4 regions of the Paenibacillus sp. RRE4 genome follow, and region 3 is predicted to be linked to each of the others. Evidence: riboswitches for the same ligand, from Rfam matches in the RefSeq annotation. Region 3 holds a riboswitch; each other region holds the start of a gene.
What was found. Region 3 has a riboswitch for cyclic di-AMP ahead of Q9R46_RS11520 (3D domain-containing protein). Riboswitches for the same ligand answer to the same signal wherever they lie in the genome.
Positions count from the first base shown of each region.

Region 1 (3,114 bases), 2.0 Mb from region 3:
TCCCGGCATGGTTGCGTAGACTGGTTACCCGACTGATTGCGATCATCCCTGCTGTCATCGTCACTGCGATTGCCGGTGAGCGCGGCACAGAAGAGTTACTGATCTTAAGTCAGGTCATCCTGTCTCTGCAACTGCCGTTCGCCGTCATCCCACTTGTGATGTTCACAAGTGACAAAAAAAGCATGGGGCCTTTTGCAAACAAACTATGGCTCAAAATCGTCTCTTGGACTATTGCCGCTATCATCGTTGTCCTGAATGTGTATTTAATCATCCAGACCTTCATGCTGTTCTAAGCTTCTATATAAAAAGGCCGATTCGCTGTTGGTATTGATCCCAACGCAAATCGGCCTTCTTTGTGTCTTTATATTGATATACTTCCGATCTACATATACCTGCAATCTAATCCCACATAGTCTAACCTAAGACTCATATAGATTTACCTGCATCCTCATCAGGTATGAGTAGCGGCAGCAGTTCATCCAGGGACTCCACCGTCCAGTCTGCACGCTCGGCATCCGAAAGCTCTGGCTGGAACCTTCCGTACCCTTGCAAAATACGAATGGTGCGTAAACCTAAACTACGTGCTGGCATAATATCATTATCGATTCGATCGCCAATCATAACCGCTTCTTCGGGCGCGCAATCAGCCTGCTTCAGAGCAACCGCATACAACTCCGGATCAGGCTTGGACACCCCTTCTTCTGCCGAACAGGCCAGAACATGGACATATTTACGAAGTCCGTAGCTCTCCAGCCTTGCTTCAGTCCCAGGGCTCTGATTGGCGATGATGCCAATACGATAGTGATGCGAAAGCTGTTCAAGCACCTTGGTTGCAGAAGGAAACGGTTGCTCCAGTTCTTTATGAAATTTCAGCTTCTCCTGAATCAGAGTGCGGTGATTTTCATCATGAATATATGTACGTATGGCTACTTTCATGGGCCACTGTTCATAATTACGGTAACAGGTAGCAAACAGTTCTCTTACCGCCTCGATCTTTACTGGATAGCCGTAATCATTCGCCTCCCGAACGAACTGCCCAATAATATCATCTACTGGCTCCCATTCATCCACCAGCGTATCCCCCACATCAAAAAACAACCACTTCAATCCGGCAATATCCGGCACGCTGATTCCTCCTCGTAAGCTGCAGGTTATCCCTCGCTTCTATACTACCGTACTGTTTCCATAAAAAAAGAAGACCCACGACAAGCATGAGTCTCCTCAAATTCCGTTAGTCTATACCTGCAATTATAACAGGCGTCTTACCTTGGATCAATGTCAATCACAAGCTGCTTACTTCAGCTTCAGGTTTATTGCAACTATTAAGAAGGAACCCGACTTCTCCATTCAATGAATAGACAATTTTATCCGCTCCCATTCCACGATAAATCCCTTTAGGATGGCTCTGCTCCGTGATCACACACAAAGACTTCGATGTCCATGAGCGACAAATTTGAAGATAGCGGCATGTCAAGTTCAGACTGTTCTCAAAAATAAATACATTGCCTACACTGCCTTGCGGCAAAAACCATTTCTCAGCAGCTGCTGTATTCATACGGATGACGTGTTCTACGCCAAGACGGCGAAGTTTGCGCTCCTCATCAGCACTGTTCGTCAGAACGGCAAATGGCATTTTTTTATACATCAGCAATTTCACAAATTTACGTCCTGCTTCATTTGGAGCGGTTACCAAAATCATCTCTTTATCCATTCTTCGTTCCTCCCTTGGCGTGAAAAGACAACAAAAAAGAAGCGTGGGGACCAAGGCCTCCGAAACGCTTCTTAAATAATCCATGACGAAAGCGCCATGAACCAGCGTGCGGTTTGTTGCCTCTCCCTTTAACGCTTACGAGGTTAGCTGACGGATTCGGGCGCGAGAGTCGCCCTATTTCCGGCTTTCACCGAAAAATTCACCCCATGAATGTCCGCTGCTGTCATACAGCCCATTCTGTTGGTTCCCCCGTTTTCCATCCACAATGAATGGAAACTCAGCGATTAAAACATCGTTCGTAAATCTTGAGTATAAGACCGATCGATATTATCGTTTGTTTCGTTTTTCAGGTACAATTTAATTAAAATTCAAATTACGCTATGAATCATACACCCGTACCATGATCATGTAAAGTGCATACAGATCACCGAATCGCCAGATTTCCGGCAATAACCTATGATAATAACGCTTACAATGAGCTTATACGCTATCCTCCTCTTCCAAGCTATCTAATTCTCAACCGTACAAAAATTGATTCATGGTTTTTTCGTCCATTTTTGAGTCCAGAAAGCGAATGGTTATAACAACGATAATCCCAAATAAGTTTTGCATTATTTAATTGTTTAAAATATAATAAGCATATTAAGAATAACAGGATGGAGGCGTTTCCCATGTCAGTCTATGATTACAAAGTAAACACCCTTCGCGGACAAGAGATTGAGATGTCCCAATATCGCGGCAAAGTGTTGTTAATTGTGAATACCGCAAGCCAGTGCGGTCTCACCCCTCAATTCAAGGGCTTGCAAGAGCTTCAGGATAAATTCCAGGATGCTCCGTTTGAAGTGCTTGGATTCCCAAGCAACCAATTCGCGCAGGAAAAAGGATCTTCCGACGATATTGCTGAATTTTGTCAGATGAATTATGGCGTAAGCTTCCCGATGTTTGAAAAAATTGACGTCAATGGTTCAAGCGCTCATCCGCTCTTCCAACACATTTCCAAAGAAGCACCAGGCTTGCTCGGCTCCAAAGCCATCAAATGGAACTTTACCAAATTCCTTGTCGATCAGGATGGTAAAGTTGTGAAACGATATGCTCCGCAGACTACACCGGACAAAATCGAAGAGGATATTCAGAAGCTGATTAACAAATAAATATAGATTTTCGAACAAACATATAAACAAAAACAAGCCACCTATAAAGCAAAGAGCCAGACACTGCTCAAGCTTTTGGGCGGCTTTTTTGCGTCCTCTCTTTTAACACATGTCCTCATCCTGAATAATTCGCCCTTGTTGCTATATGAAAACAAAAAAAGCTCTCCATCACGGAAAGCTTCTCTCGTAAATCTTCATATAATGCGGTCGAGAGGACTCGAACCTCCACGGGCATACGCCCACTACCCCCTC
Region 1 is NZ_JAUZUT010000001.1:523,754-526,867, reverse strand. It holds gene Q9R46_RS02335 (Nramp family divalent metal transporter) at 1-293, shown strand, start outside; gene Q9R46_RS02330 (HAD family hydrolase) at 427-1,125, opposite strand; gene Q9R46_RS02325 (hypothetical protein) at 1,283-1,711, opposite strand; cyclic di-AMP (ydaO/yuaA leader) riboswitch at 1,829-2,004, opposite strand; gene Q9R46_RS02320 (glutathione peroxidase) at 2,383-2,862, shown strand; tRNA gene Q9R46_RS02315 (tRNA-Leu) at 3,065-3,114, opposite strand, start outside.
Region 1: it holds a riboswitch for cyclic di-AMP, as region 3 does, so the genes downstream of both, Q9R46_RS02325 (hypothetical protein) here and Q9R46_RS11520 (3D domain-containing protein) in region 3, are expected to answer to the same signal.

Region 2 (3,114 bases), 1.3 Mb from region 3:
TTACCAGACTTTCCAGATTAACAGGTTCATTGACTGGTGCAAATCGAATAAGTTTGTCGGTTTCTATAATCTTGGTCTCTCCACCAATGTTAATTTTCTTGGAAGTTGTCAAAATAATGTTTCCATTTGCATTCTCTTTTTCATCAAAAACGAGCCGAATCGAAGCATGACGATTTGAATCGATATCTCCTGATGCTGAAATAAGTGTTGTTCCGGTTGATTCATTTTTGTTCACGGTATATACAGTGTTTGTCAAGCTTGTACCATCCAAATCAAAGTCCATAAGTTCATCTTTCAGCGTTACTCTAAGAGTATCATAATGTGCTTTCTTTTTATAAGAACTACTGTCATATTCATATACGTTGGTGAAAGTGAATGTTTCTTCCGTTTCTGATGTTGTTGTGACATCTGCGCTGGACGTAGCGGCTAATTGTGGAACGAGTACTACAGATAAAACTAAAAATGCAGCCAACATTTTTCGTAACATGGTTATTGCTCCCTTCTACATTTTTTCTTTTTCCAAGATTCTTCGTTCATACTTTAACGTTTTTACACAGTACACTTATTTGCATCCCTCCAAATAAAGCGCATTAAAACTCTTCTTCAAAATACAGACTACAACTATATAGACAATTCATCCCACGCAAATGCAACGTTTTTCACAAAGTATTCACAATTATCTTTTAGGTTCTTTGGTTGTTGATTGTCTCCCTAACTCTTCGTCTAGCCCTTGTCAAGTAGGATCTGACGTTTGCTTCGGGTAAACTTAAAAGATGTGCGCTTTCCTTATCAGTCAAACCAAGTAAATATTTATTACGCAGAAGTTGTTGATCACGTCCGGGCAACGACTTTAGCAATTGTTCCATCCATTTAGACTGTTCTTTTCGTTCATAGCATTGTTCAGGAATTGATGAAGCATCTGATATGTTATCCATGTCGTTCTCGTTGTTAAAAATATGTATCCATAGCCTTTTCTTTTTTTGTTTTTCTACATAATTGAGAGTTGCATTGTGGACGGTTCGCATCATATAACAATATTGTTGATCCTCGGCAAGCATAAGCAAGGTTTGCTGTTTATCAAAAAGTCTGACGAAAGATTCTTGAACTAAGTCCTCTGCAGTAAATGCATCGCGAGTGATGTAATATGCTTTTTGCTTCATACTAAGATAGTTTCTCCTATACAATTTCTCAATAATATTGCTAACGCTTTCAACATTAGGTTTTACATTTGCAAGTGAGGCAGACATGGATATTCCTCCTTCTCATCTGACTTTTATTTGTTGCAAATCCAGTTATGAAAATCATAATAATAGAATAAATTACTTTTATTGTAATATAAATTCGGATTATAATCCATCTCCTCCTTTTTTTCAAAGAAATCGTCGAAAAAATAGTTACTTTTTTGTAAACACTATTCCCGTTAAATTCGACTTAGTTCTCTATAAAACCGATAATTCCGCTAACATTGAGGCTAAATGAACACCTTTAAACAGGTTTGACAATTACGCATTTATGCAATATAGTTTCAAATAGTTACAAAAACTTAATTATTCATTTGCCGAGTTTCAGGATTGAAAACGGGGGAACCATTTTGGGTGAATTATTCTTATACATAGGAAATATAGGGAACCTTCTACCGAACCCTTAGCTAACTCCGTAGGCATCGAAGGGAGAACATTGATTTTGAAAAAACTGATTATTTCCATTTTTGGGGCTGCTGTACTATTTACATCCGGGGCAACAAGCACAGAGGCAAGCACAATTAATACGATGGTTAACAATATGACAGGTATCCCGTACAAATGGGGCGGCACAACCATGGCTGGCTTCGATTGTTCCGGGTTTATGAGATATATTTTCAACAAATATAGCATTGAGCTCCCTCGCACGTCGCAACAACAAGCGAAAGCCGGAACACCTGTCTCCAAAGCAAGCATTCGTACAGGAGATCTGGTCTTCTTCAACACAACAGGTAGAGGCATCTCACATACAGGAGTATACATCGGTGGAGGTCAATTCGCACATGCCTCCAGCAGCAAAGGTGTCAGCATCACCAAGTTGTCCAATCCGTATTTCAGTGATCGTTATGTAACCGCAAGACGGGTAACAGGTCAATTTATGTATAACAAAATGTTGGGTAAGCTTTAATTGAATTTAAAGAACGGGAAATAGCCCCTGGCTACTCCTTACAGTAAAGAATGTAAAGATGATCTATAAAAAACAGGGTAATACGCCTCTATTAAAGAGGTGTATTACCCTGTTAATTTTGTTTTACTTCATCCACTAATGGAGGGCCTTCTGCACCCTCATGGCTCCCTGTGACAGAGCATGTCCGCCGCCCACTGCACCAGCGACAGCTACCGTCTCCATGATCTCCTGATCGGTCGCTCCCTTGGACCGGGCTTCCTCCACATGATAGAACGTGCACACTTCGTTATTAGCAAACAAACCGATCCCTAGCGCAATTAACTGCTTGGTTTTGGCATCAAGCACCCCCGGCTGGAAGCACTCTCCCGTAAACTCATGATATGATTTCACCACATCCGGGAGAACGTCGCTTAATGCGCCAATCTGATCCTTATAAGCATGAACTTTATCATTCATCAATGTCATGACTTGCAACACACCCTTTCGGCTGTAAATACAGCGAATTGTTCCACTGTACCTATCTTCTCTCGCGTGCGTCGCAAATATGCCTGATCCTGATGGTAATTCCAAACATTTGGTGTAGCAGACCTTCTCTTTGAGTGATATTTCCGGTAACATGAATCCGTTAAGCTAAGCACTCATGTCATTTATTCACTTAAAACACTTTGACGAGGCTCACTGAACAGCTGATAACGGTAAGACCGATCCAGCTTCACAACACGGCGATTCTGCCTGCGAATAAGTACTTGCTCATCATCCCAGGCTACCACGATGCCCGTTACATCGTTAGACTCAAGCTCATCGCGTACCACTCTTACCTTTTCCCCTGACAAACGCAGGGCATCCAATTCTGTATCACTGATCATAATTAGACTCCTATATTCAAATTTCTTTACAAAAAGAGACCTAAATGAAAAGTCATTTAGGTCTCACGTGACTGTATTGGACTGTCATGTCATTCGAAAA
Region 2 is NZ_JAUZUT010000001.1:1,220,283-1,223,396, reverse strand. It holds gene Q9R46_RS05680 (hypothetical protein) at 1-487, opposite strand, end outside; gene Q9R46_RS05675 (RNA polymerase sigma factor) at 684-1,247, opposite strand; cyclic di-AMP (ydaO/yuaA leader) riboswitch at 1,547-1,678, shown strand; gene Q9R46_RS05670 (C40 family peptidase) at 1,684-2,148, shown strand; gene Q9R46_RS05665 (carboxymuconolactone decarboxylase family protein) at 2,284-2,613, opposite strand; gene Q9R46_RS05660 (hypothetical protein) at 2,796-3,014, opposite strand.
Region 2: it holds a riboswitch for cyclic di-AMP, as region 3 does, so the genes downstream of both, Q9R46_RS05670 (C40 family peptidase) here and Q9R46_RS11520 (3D domain-containing protein) in region 3, are expected to answer to the same signal.

Region 3 (3,114 bases):
AGCCTCTCACATAGCTCCTGTTCCTTATGTCCTGGAATATGCACCGTCGTTCCACTAACCCGATCATGGTCAACATAGAATGTAGCTACAGCCCCAATATGAGCTTTACCACCCGTAATCAGAAATACCTTGTCCTGTCCTGCCTCAAAAACCTCTAAACGAATGGATTTCAAATCATATGTACTCATCGTCTCTCCACCTATCCTTCTCTTTATGTTATATATGGTGGAATTATGGCTTTCATGACCTGATGATGCAATGAAACTTCTCACACATGCATAAAAGAAACAGACAACGGGCATACCATAGAGAACGCAATTTTGGAAAAGGAGGCCGTTAACATGCGAATGCGCCTCGTCATGCTCGCACTCGTTACTATTATATGTTCTGGGGTTTATACAGCTCCTTTAGCCCCTGCGCCTGTGTCTGCTGCTTCATCTGAGGAACCTTCTTCAACCCTCAGTGATACACCGGCGTCTGGCTCAGATGTTAAAGAAGAACGGTTGACTCTAGGTCAACTTCGTCAGAAATACGCGGATACGTTCAAAACCAATGGCCCTTCCACCAAACAAGTTGCGCTGACTTTTGATGATGTACCTGATCCAAGATTTACGCCGCGGGTACTTGATGTATTAAAAAAATACAAGGTTCGTGCAACGTTTTTTGTTGTCGGCAATCGTGCGGAGAAACACCCGGATTTGGTAAAACGGATGGTGAAAGAAGGCCATATTGTCGGTAATCACAGCTACAATCATCCTGAATTCAGTAAGTTATCGATGAACGCCTTTCGCAAACAAATTTTACATACCGGCGATATTATTCACCGCCTGACAGGTTATACGCCCAAAATGATTCGCCCTCCGTACGGGGACATTAACGAGGAGCAGTTGCGATGGGCTGCAAAACAGCATTACAGCATCGTGAACTGGAACGTGGATTCCCTCGATTGGAAAGGACTATCCAAGGAAAAAGTAAAAGAAAATATTCTCTCCGCGGTGAAACCCGGTTCCATCGTATTACAGCACGCTGGCGGCGGCACAGGTTCAAACCTGAAAGGTACGGTAGAGGCTTTGCCTGAGGTTATTGAAGAATTGCGAAACCGAGGGTATGAATTAGTTACCTTGGACGAGATGCTTAAACTGCCAAAAGAGAAACAATAAATGAAAAACAGGGTGTTCCTCTACGTCATCATGAATTAGCCCATCCTGATGATGCAAGAACACCCTGTTTATTAATACTCCATTCAACTTATGATCCCACATTCATAGATGGGAGGGTTTAAGCTTTATTTTAAAATGTACAACTCAATATCCTGAAAACCAAATGAGCTAACGAACTGTTTGCTCCCAGGGATAAAGATGTCAATGCGATTTCCTTTAATCGCGCTACCTGCATCCAAAGCCGTTGCTACGAAAGCCTGTTTCGGCAATCCAGGGTGTGTATGCCCTGTCACCAATACCTTTGTTCCAAAAGGGATAACCTTGGGATCCACCGCGATCGTGCCGAGTTCGAGCGGATTTCCAAAATAATCAACGGCGCCCCATCCACCATTTTCGGAAGCATCTGCGGAATACGCTGTTGCTTTAACACTCAGCGTTTTGCTGTAGTCGAATGTTTTCCCCCAAGCCTGCACCACTTTATTATCTGTATTCACGTCTAGGCTTGCGGCAGTAACCGTTTTTTCCTGCGACTTCGCTTGAACCGGTGCCGCTTCTACTTTGTTTTCGTTACCCGGGATTGTAATTTTCAAACCACCATAGATGTTATATGGTGAGATGCCTTTATTCGTTTTAATTAATGTGTTCATATCAACGCCGTATTGCTTGGATAAGGTGAAAAAGGTGTCCCCTTCTTTGGCCACATGAACGGAATCCGCGTGAGCCGGAACGGCTTGAATGAATAGAATGGATGTCAGTAGTGCAATGGCTGTTTTGGCTAAACGTTTCTTGTTATACATGGTCTTCCTCCCTCATGATGCCTGCGAAGTTAGTTGTCGGATTCGGATGGAGGAACCCACCCTATAGGCTGTACGTGACATGCTGAAGCATTATGTATTCCTAATTCACCCCAAGCAGCATATTTCTCAAATCATTAACTATGTCTGCATTGTTACGTCCCCCGCACTTCCGCTTCGGAAGTTTCGGCAGTCTTGAATATATCACAATTTTGTAACCTTAAGCTGTAGTAAATGTTTCCATTTGGCGTTTTAATTCATTTTACAGGTAACAGAAAAGTTACTTTTTAGGTTCTACCTTTTCCGCAAACAACAAAAAAACGTTACCGGACCTTTCGATCCGATAACGCCGTTATTCATTTGATTCTAAATACAGCATGGCATGAATTAAAGTACTTTTGCAAGAAAGTCTCGAGTACGCGGATGTTTTGGCGCCCCGAACACTTCATCCGGGGTACCTTCCTCAACGATGACACCGCCGTCCATAAACAGAATGCGGTCTCCCACCTCACGCGCAAAACCCATCTCATGTGTTACAATGACCATCGTCATTCCGCCTTCAGCAAGACGTTTCATGATTTCCAATACCTCTCCGACCATCTCCGGATCAAGGGCCGATGTTGGCTCGTCAAACAACATTACATGCGGCTGCATCGCGAGCGCTCTTGCAATCGCAATCCGTTGCTTTTGACCACCGGACAGCTGGTTCGGATATACATCTTTTTTGTCCGCCAAACCGACTGTCTTCAGAAGATCCTCGGCAATTTTGTTAGCCTCATCCGTGGATTGTTTCTTCACTTTGATTGGAGCAATCGTGATGTTTTGCTGCACCGTTTTATGAGGAAACAGATTAAAATGCTGGAACACCATGCCCATCTTTTCACGTGTAGCATTAATGTTATGCTTGGGATCGGTAATTGAAACACCTTCGAAATCGATCTGTCCCGATGAAGGTTGTTCCAGCAGATTCAGACAGCGCAGAAATGTACTTTTTCCCGAACCCGAAGGACCAATAACTACAACGACCTCACCTTTGCCAATCGTTACGTCAATGCCCTTCAGAACATCATTTTTACCATATGATTTGTGTAATTGTCTAACGTCTATCACTTGCACCCAACTTCCTTTCCAATCGTCCGAGCAGCTTGGACAGAATAAAT
Region 3 is NZ_JAUZUT010000001.1:2,557,256-2,560,369, forward strand. It holds gene lpdD (prenylated flavin chaperone LpdD) at 1-188, opposite strand, end outside; gene Q9R46_RS11515 (polysaccharide deacetylase family protein) at 342-1,160, shown strand; gene Q9R46_RS11520 (3D domain-containing protein) at 1,286-1,957, opposite strand; cyclic di-AMP (ydaO/yuaA leader) riboswitch at 1,960-2,156, opposite strand; gene Q9R46_RS11525 (amino acid ABC transporter ATP-binding protein) at 2,342-3,064, opposite strand; gene Q9R46_RS11530 (ABC transporter permease subunit) at 3,051-3,114, opposite strand, start outside.

Region 4 (3,114 bases), on a different contig from region 3:
GATACATTAATCTGCTTTAATGGGGAGGATGTGTAGATCGACATAATTTTGTAATTCGAGTGAGTAATTATACAGTTTCTAACGCCTTTCCTTGCCAGATTTTGATTTGACTTTTTATTTTTCTTCTATATATAGTAGCTTGAGTGCTAAAACTGAAAATACTGAAATTGATGCTTGTCCCAATCATTTAATGATGCAAAAAAATAAATTTGAAATTCAAACGCAAAGAATTCTTGTACAAGAATAAGAGGAGTTCCCATGAACAAATCTTCGGCATTTGACTTTCGACATGAAGGGAGAACGAGAAAGCATGTTATTCGACACACATACTCATCTGGATGCACCACAATTCGACGAAGACCGAGAGGACATGATTCAGCGGGCCGTTCAGGCGGGAGTGACTCGCATGATTAATATTGGCTTTAATCGGGAGACGATTCCAACAACGATGAAACTGGCCGAAACGTATGATTTTATCCACGCAGCTGTAGGCTGGCACCCGGTGGATGCAATTACGATGCAAGAGGGTGATCTCGAATGGATTGCATCATTGTGCAAACATGAGAAAGTGGTAGCAATTGGCGAAATCGGTCTAGACTATCATTGGGACACTTCTCCTAAGGAGGTACAGCACCGCGTATTACGACAACAAATTGCATTGGCACGTGAATTGAGTATGCCCATTGTCATCCATAATCGGGATGCTCATGAGGATATTGTGCGTATTTTACGTGAGGAGAAGGCTGGTGAGGTTGGAGGTGTGATGCATTCATTCTCCGGTAGCTGGGAAACGGCGAAAATGTGTCTGGATTTAGGCTTCCATCTGTCCTTTGGAGGACCGATCACGTTCAAAAATGCCAAGCAACCGAAAGAAGTGCTCGCCAAGGTTCCGATGGATCGATTTTTCTTAGAAACGGACTCCCCGTATCTGACACCTCATCCTTATCGTGGAAAACGAAATGAGACAGCACATGTACGTCTGGTTGCTGAAGCAGCTGCGGAAATTAAAGGCATTTCGGTAGAGGAAATTGCTTCAATTACCACCAAAAATGCCATGGAACGATTTGGGATTCAATAAGAAAACGAGTAAATCGGGTGAAAAAGGGAGATACAGAGAGTTAATTTGCTCTTTGCTTCGAATAATTGCAGAATATTACAATATTTTAACCAAATATTTAGAAAAACGTACTTGATCCACGCTTTACAACATGCATCAAAACAGGATATCATCTTTTCAGTGAATTGTTGCGCGGAAAATTGGACAGATGTTCGGGGGATGAACAAAGGGACACTTTCCGATGAGACAACATTACTTTCATGAATCAATCTCGCTGAGTCTCCGTTAACGGAGAGCGGGGGAACCAATAGGGCTTAAACATCGGTGATTCTAGCCGATGCGCATCGTTCGCTGACCCAAAAGCAGCGGAATGTTCTGCGAAGCCGTATTTGATTTCTTCTTTGGGTCTCGGGGTGAATTCAAGGGCGTCCGCCATGAGCGGGTGACCTAAGATAGGGCGGCTCTCTTTCGCCCGAACCCGACAGCTAACCTCGCAAGCGGAAAAAGAGAGGCAACCTCGTGCATGAATTTCCGATATTCAAAATCATTCGGAAGCCACGAAAGGGTCTCTTACACTCTTTCTTTGGCTTTTTTTGTTTTGAATAAAAGAAATATTGTCATCATACGGTAGATATTCAGGAGGATGACATCATGTTGCGAAGAGGGGTTCATGGTGCAGAACCGATCATTATCTCTGATCTGCGTTCTGTAGAAAAATTGTTATAGTCGCGTCAAAGACATCATGCATTACTTTAGACGGCGAGGCTATGAAGGAGGACGGAGAAGTGGGCATATTCCAACCAGAAGAGACCCATGAGTCACGATCATCCAGTAAGTCTTTCGCGTTGCGGTGGAAGCATGAGAACTTGCGTCAAATGGCATTGATCGCGATATTCTCAATTGCGCTTGCAATCATGATCTTGTTAGTCGTTTACGGTCAGGCCGGGAAGCAGGTTTCACTGGTTATTGACGGCAAAGCTCAAGTGGTAGAGACTCGTACAGGAATGCTTCAGGAAATGCTGGAGGAGCAGTCAATCACAGTCAGCCCTCACGACAAGGTATCCATGCCCATGAATGGGGCGATTACCGACGGAGACCGAATCATTATTGAGCGGGCCGTTCCAGTTAAAATCACGGCAGACGGAGACACCAAGACTCTTTATACAACCGATTCATCGGTACAGGGTGTAATTCAGCAATCAGGAATTGAAGTGGCAAATCATGATAAAGTGTATCCAGCGCTCGGAACCGCAATTAAAGCGGATATGAAGATTCGTGTAGTGCGTGTAACAAAGCATACAGTGGATGTGAAACAACCGATTGCTTACAAGGTTGTGAAAACGGCAGACCCGAGTTTGTTCCAAGGGGATAACCGTGTTGTAGTGAAAGGCAAGGAAGGCACAATCGTGCAACATATCGAAAAGGTATTTCAAGATGGAGAACTCGTCTCCAAAAAAGTGGTAGGTAAAACGGTCGCCTCCAATCGTGTAGATAAAGTGATCGCGGTAGGTACGAAGGCTAAACCGGTTGTGAAGGAACCTGAGGTTCAATTGGTATCTGCCAAAACTTCAACTGCCAAAAAAGCTGTAACAACGAACTCGAAGAAAACATCTGCCTCGGGCAGCAAGGTGATTACGGTCTCCGGGAATTCTTTTAAATACTCTAAAGTTTTGAAAAATGTATCGATGACAGCCTACTCTTCTGAAGAGCCAGGTATTGGTACAAAAACAGCTTCCGGTACTCGTGTAACGGAGGGGCGCACTATTGCAGTTGATCCCAAGGTCATTCCAATCGGCTGGTGGGTATACATTGAGGGCCTAGGCTTCCGTCGTGCGGAAGATACAGGCGGCGCTATTAAAGGCAACAAAATTGACGTTTATTATGACAGTGTGAAGCATGCCCTGAATTTCGGACGTAAAAAAGGCAAAACGGTCTATGTGATTGGTCCAGTTAAGCCGGAAGCAAACTAAAATCGTTTTACTTTGAAATGGGAATGCTATAAAATAGTTGCATGAATGATTCATGCGGAATATGCGGCGGGGGAGTCTGAATTCAGT
Region 4 is NZ_JAUZUT010000014.1:12,460-15,573, forward strand. It holds gene Q9R46_RS26560 (TatD family hydrolase) at 311-1,078, shown strand; cyclic di-AMP (ydaO/yuaA leader) riboswitch at 1,320-1,573, shown strand; gene Q9R46_RS26565 (resuscitation-promoting factor) at 1,843-3,027, shown strand.
Region 4: it holds a riboswitch for cyclic di-AMP, as region 3 does, so the genes downstream of both, Q9R46_RS26565 (resuscitation-promoting factor) here and Q9R46_RS11520 (3D domain-containing protein) in region 3, are expected to answer to the same signal.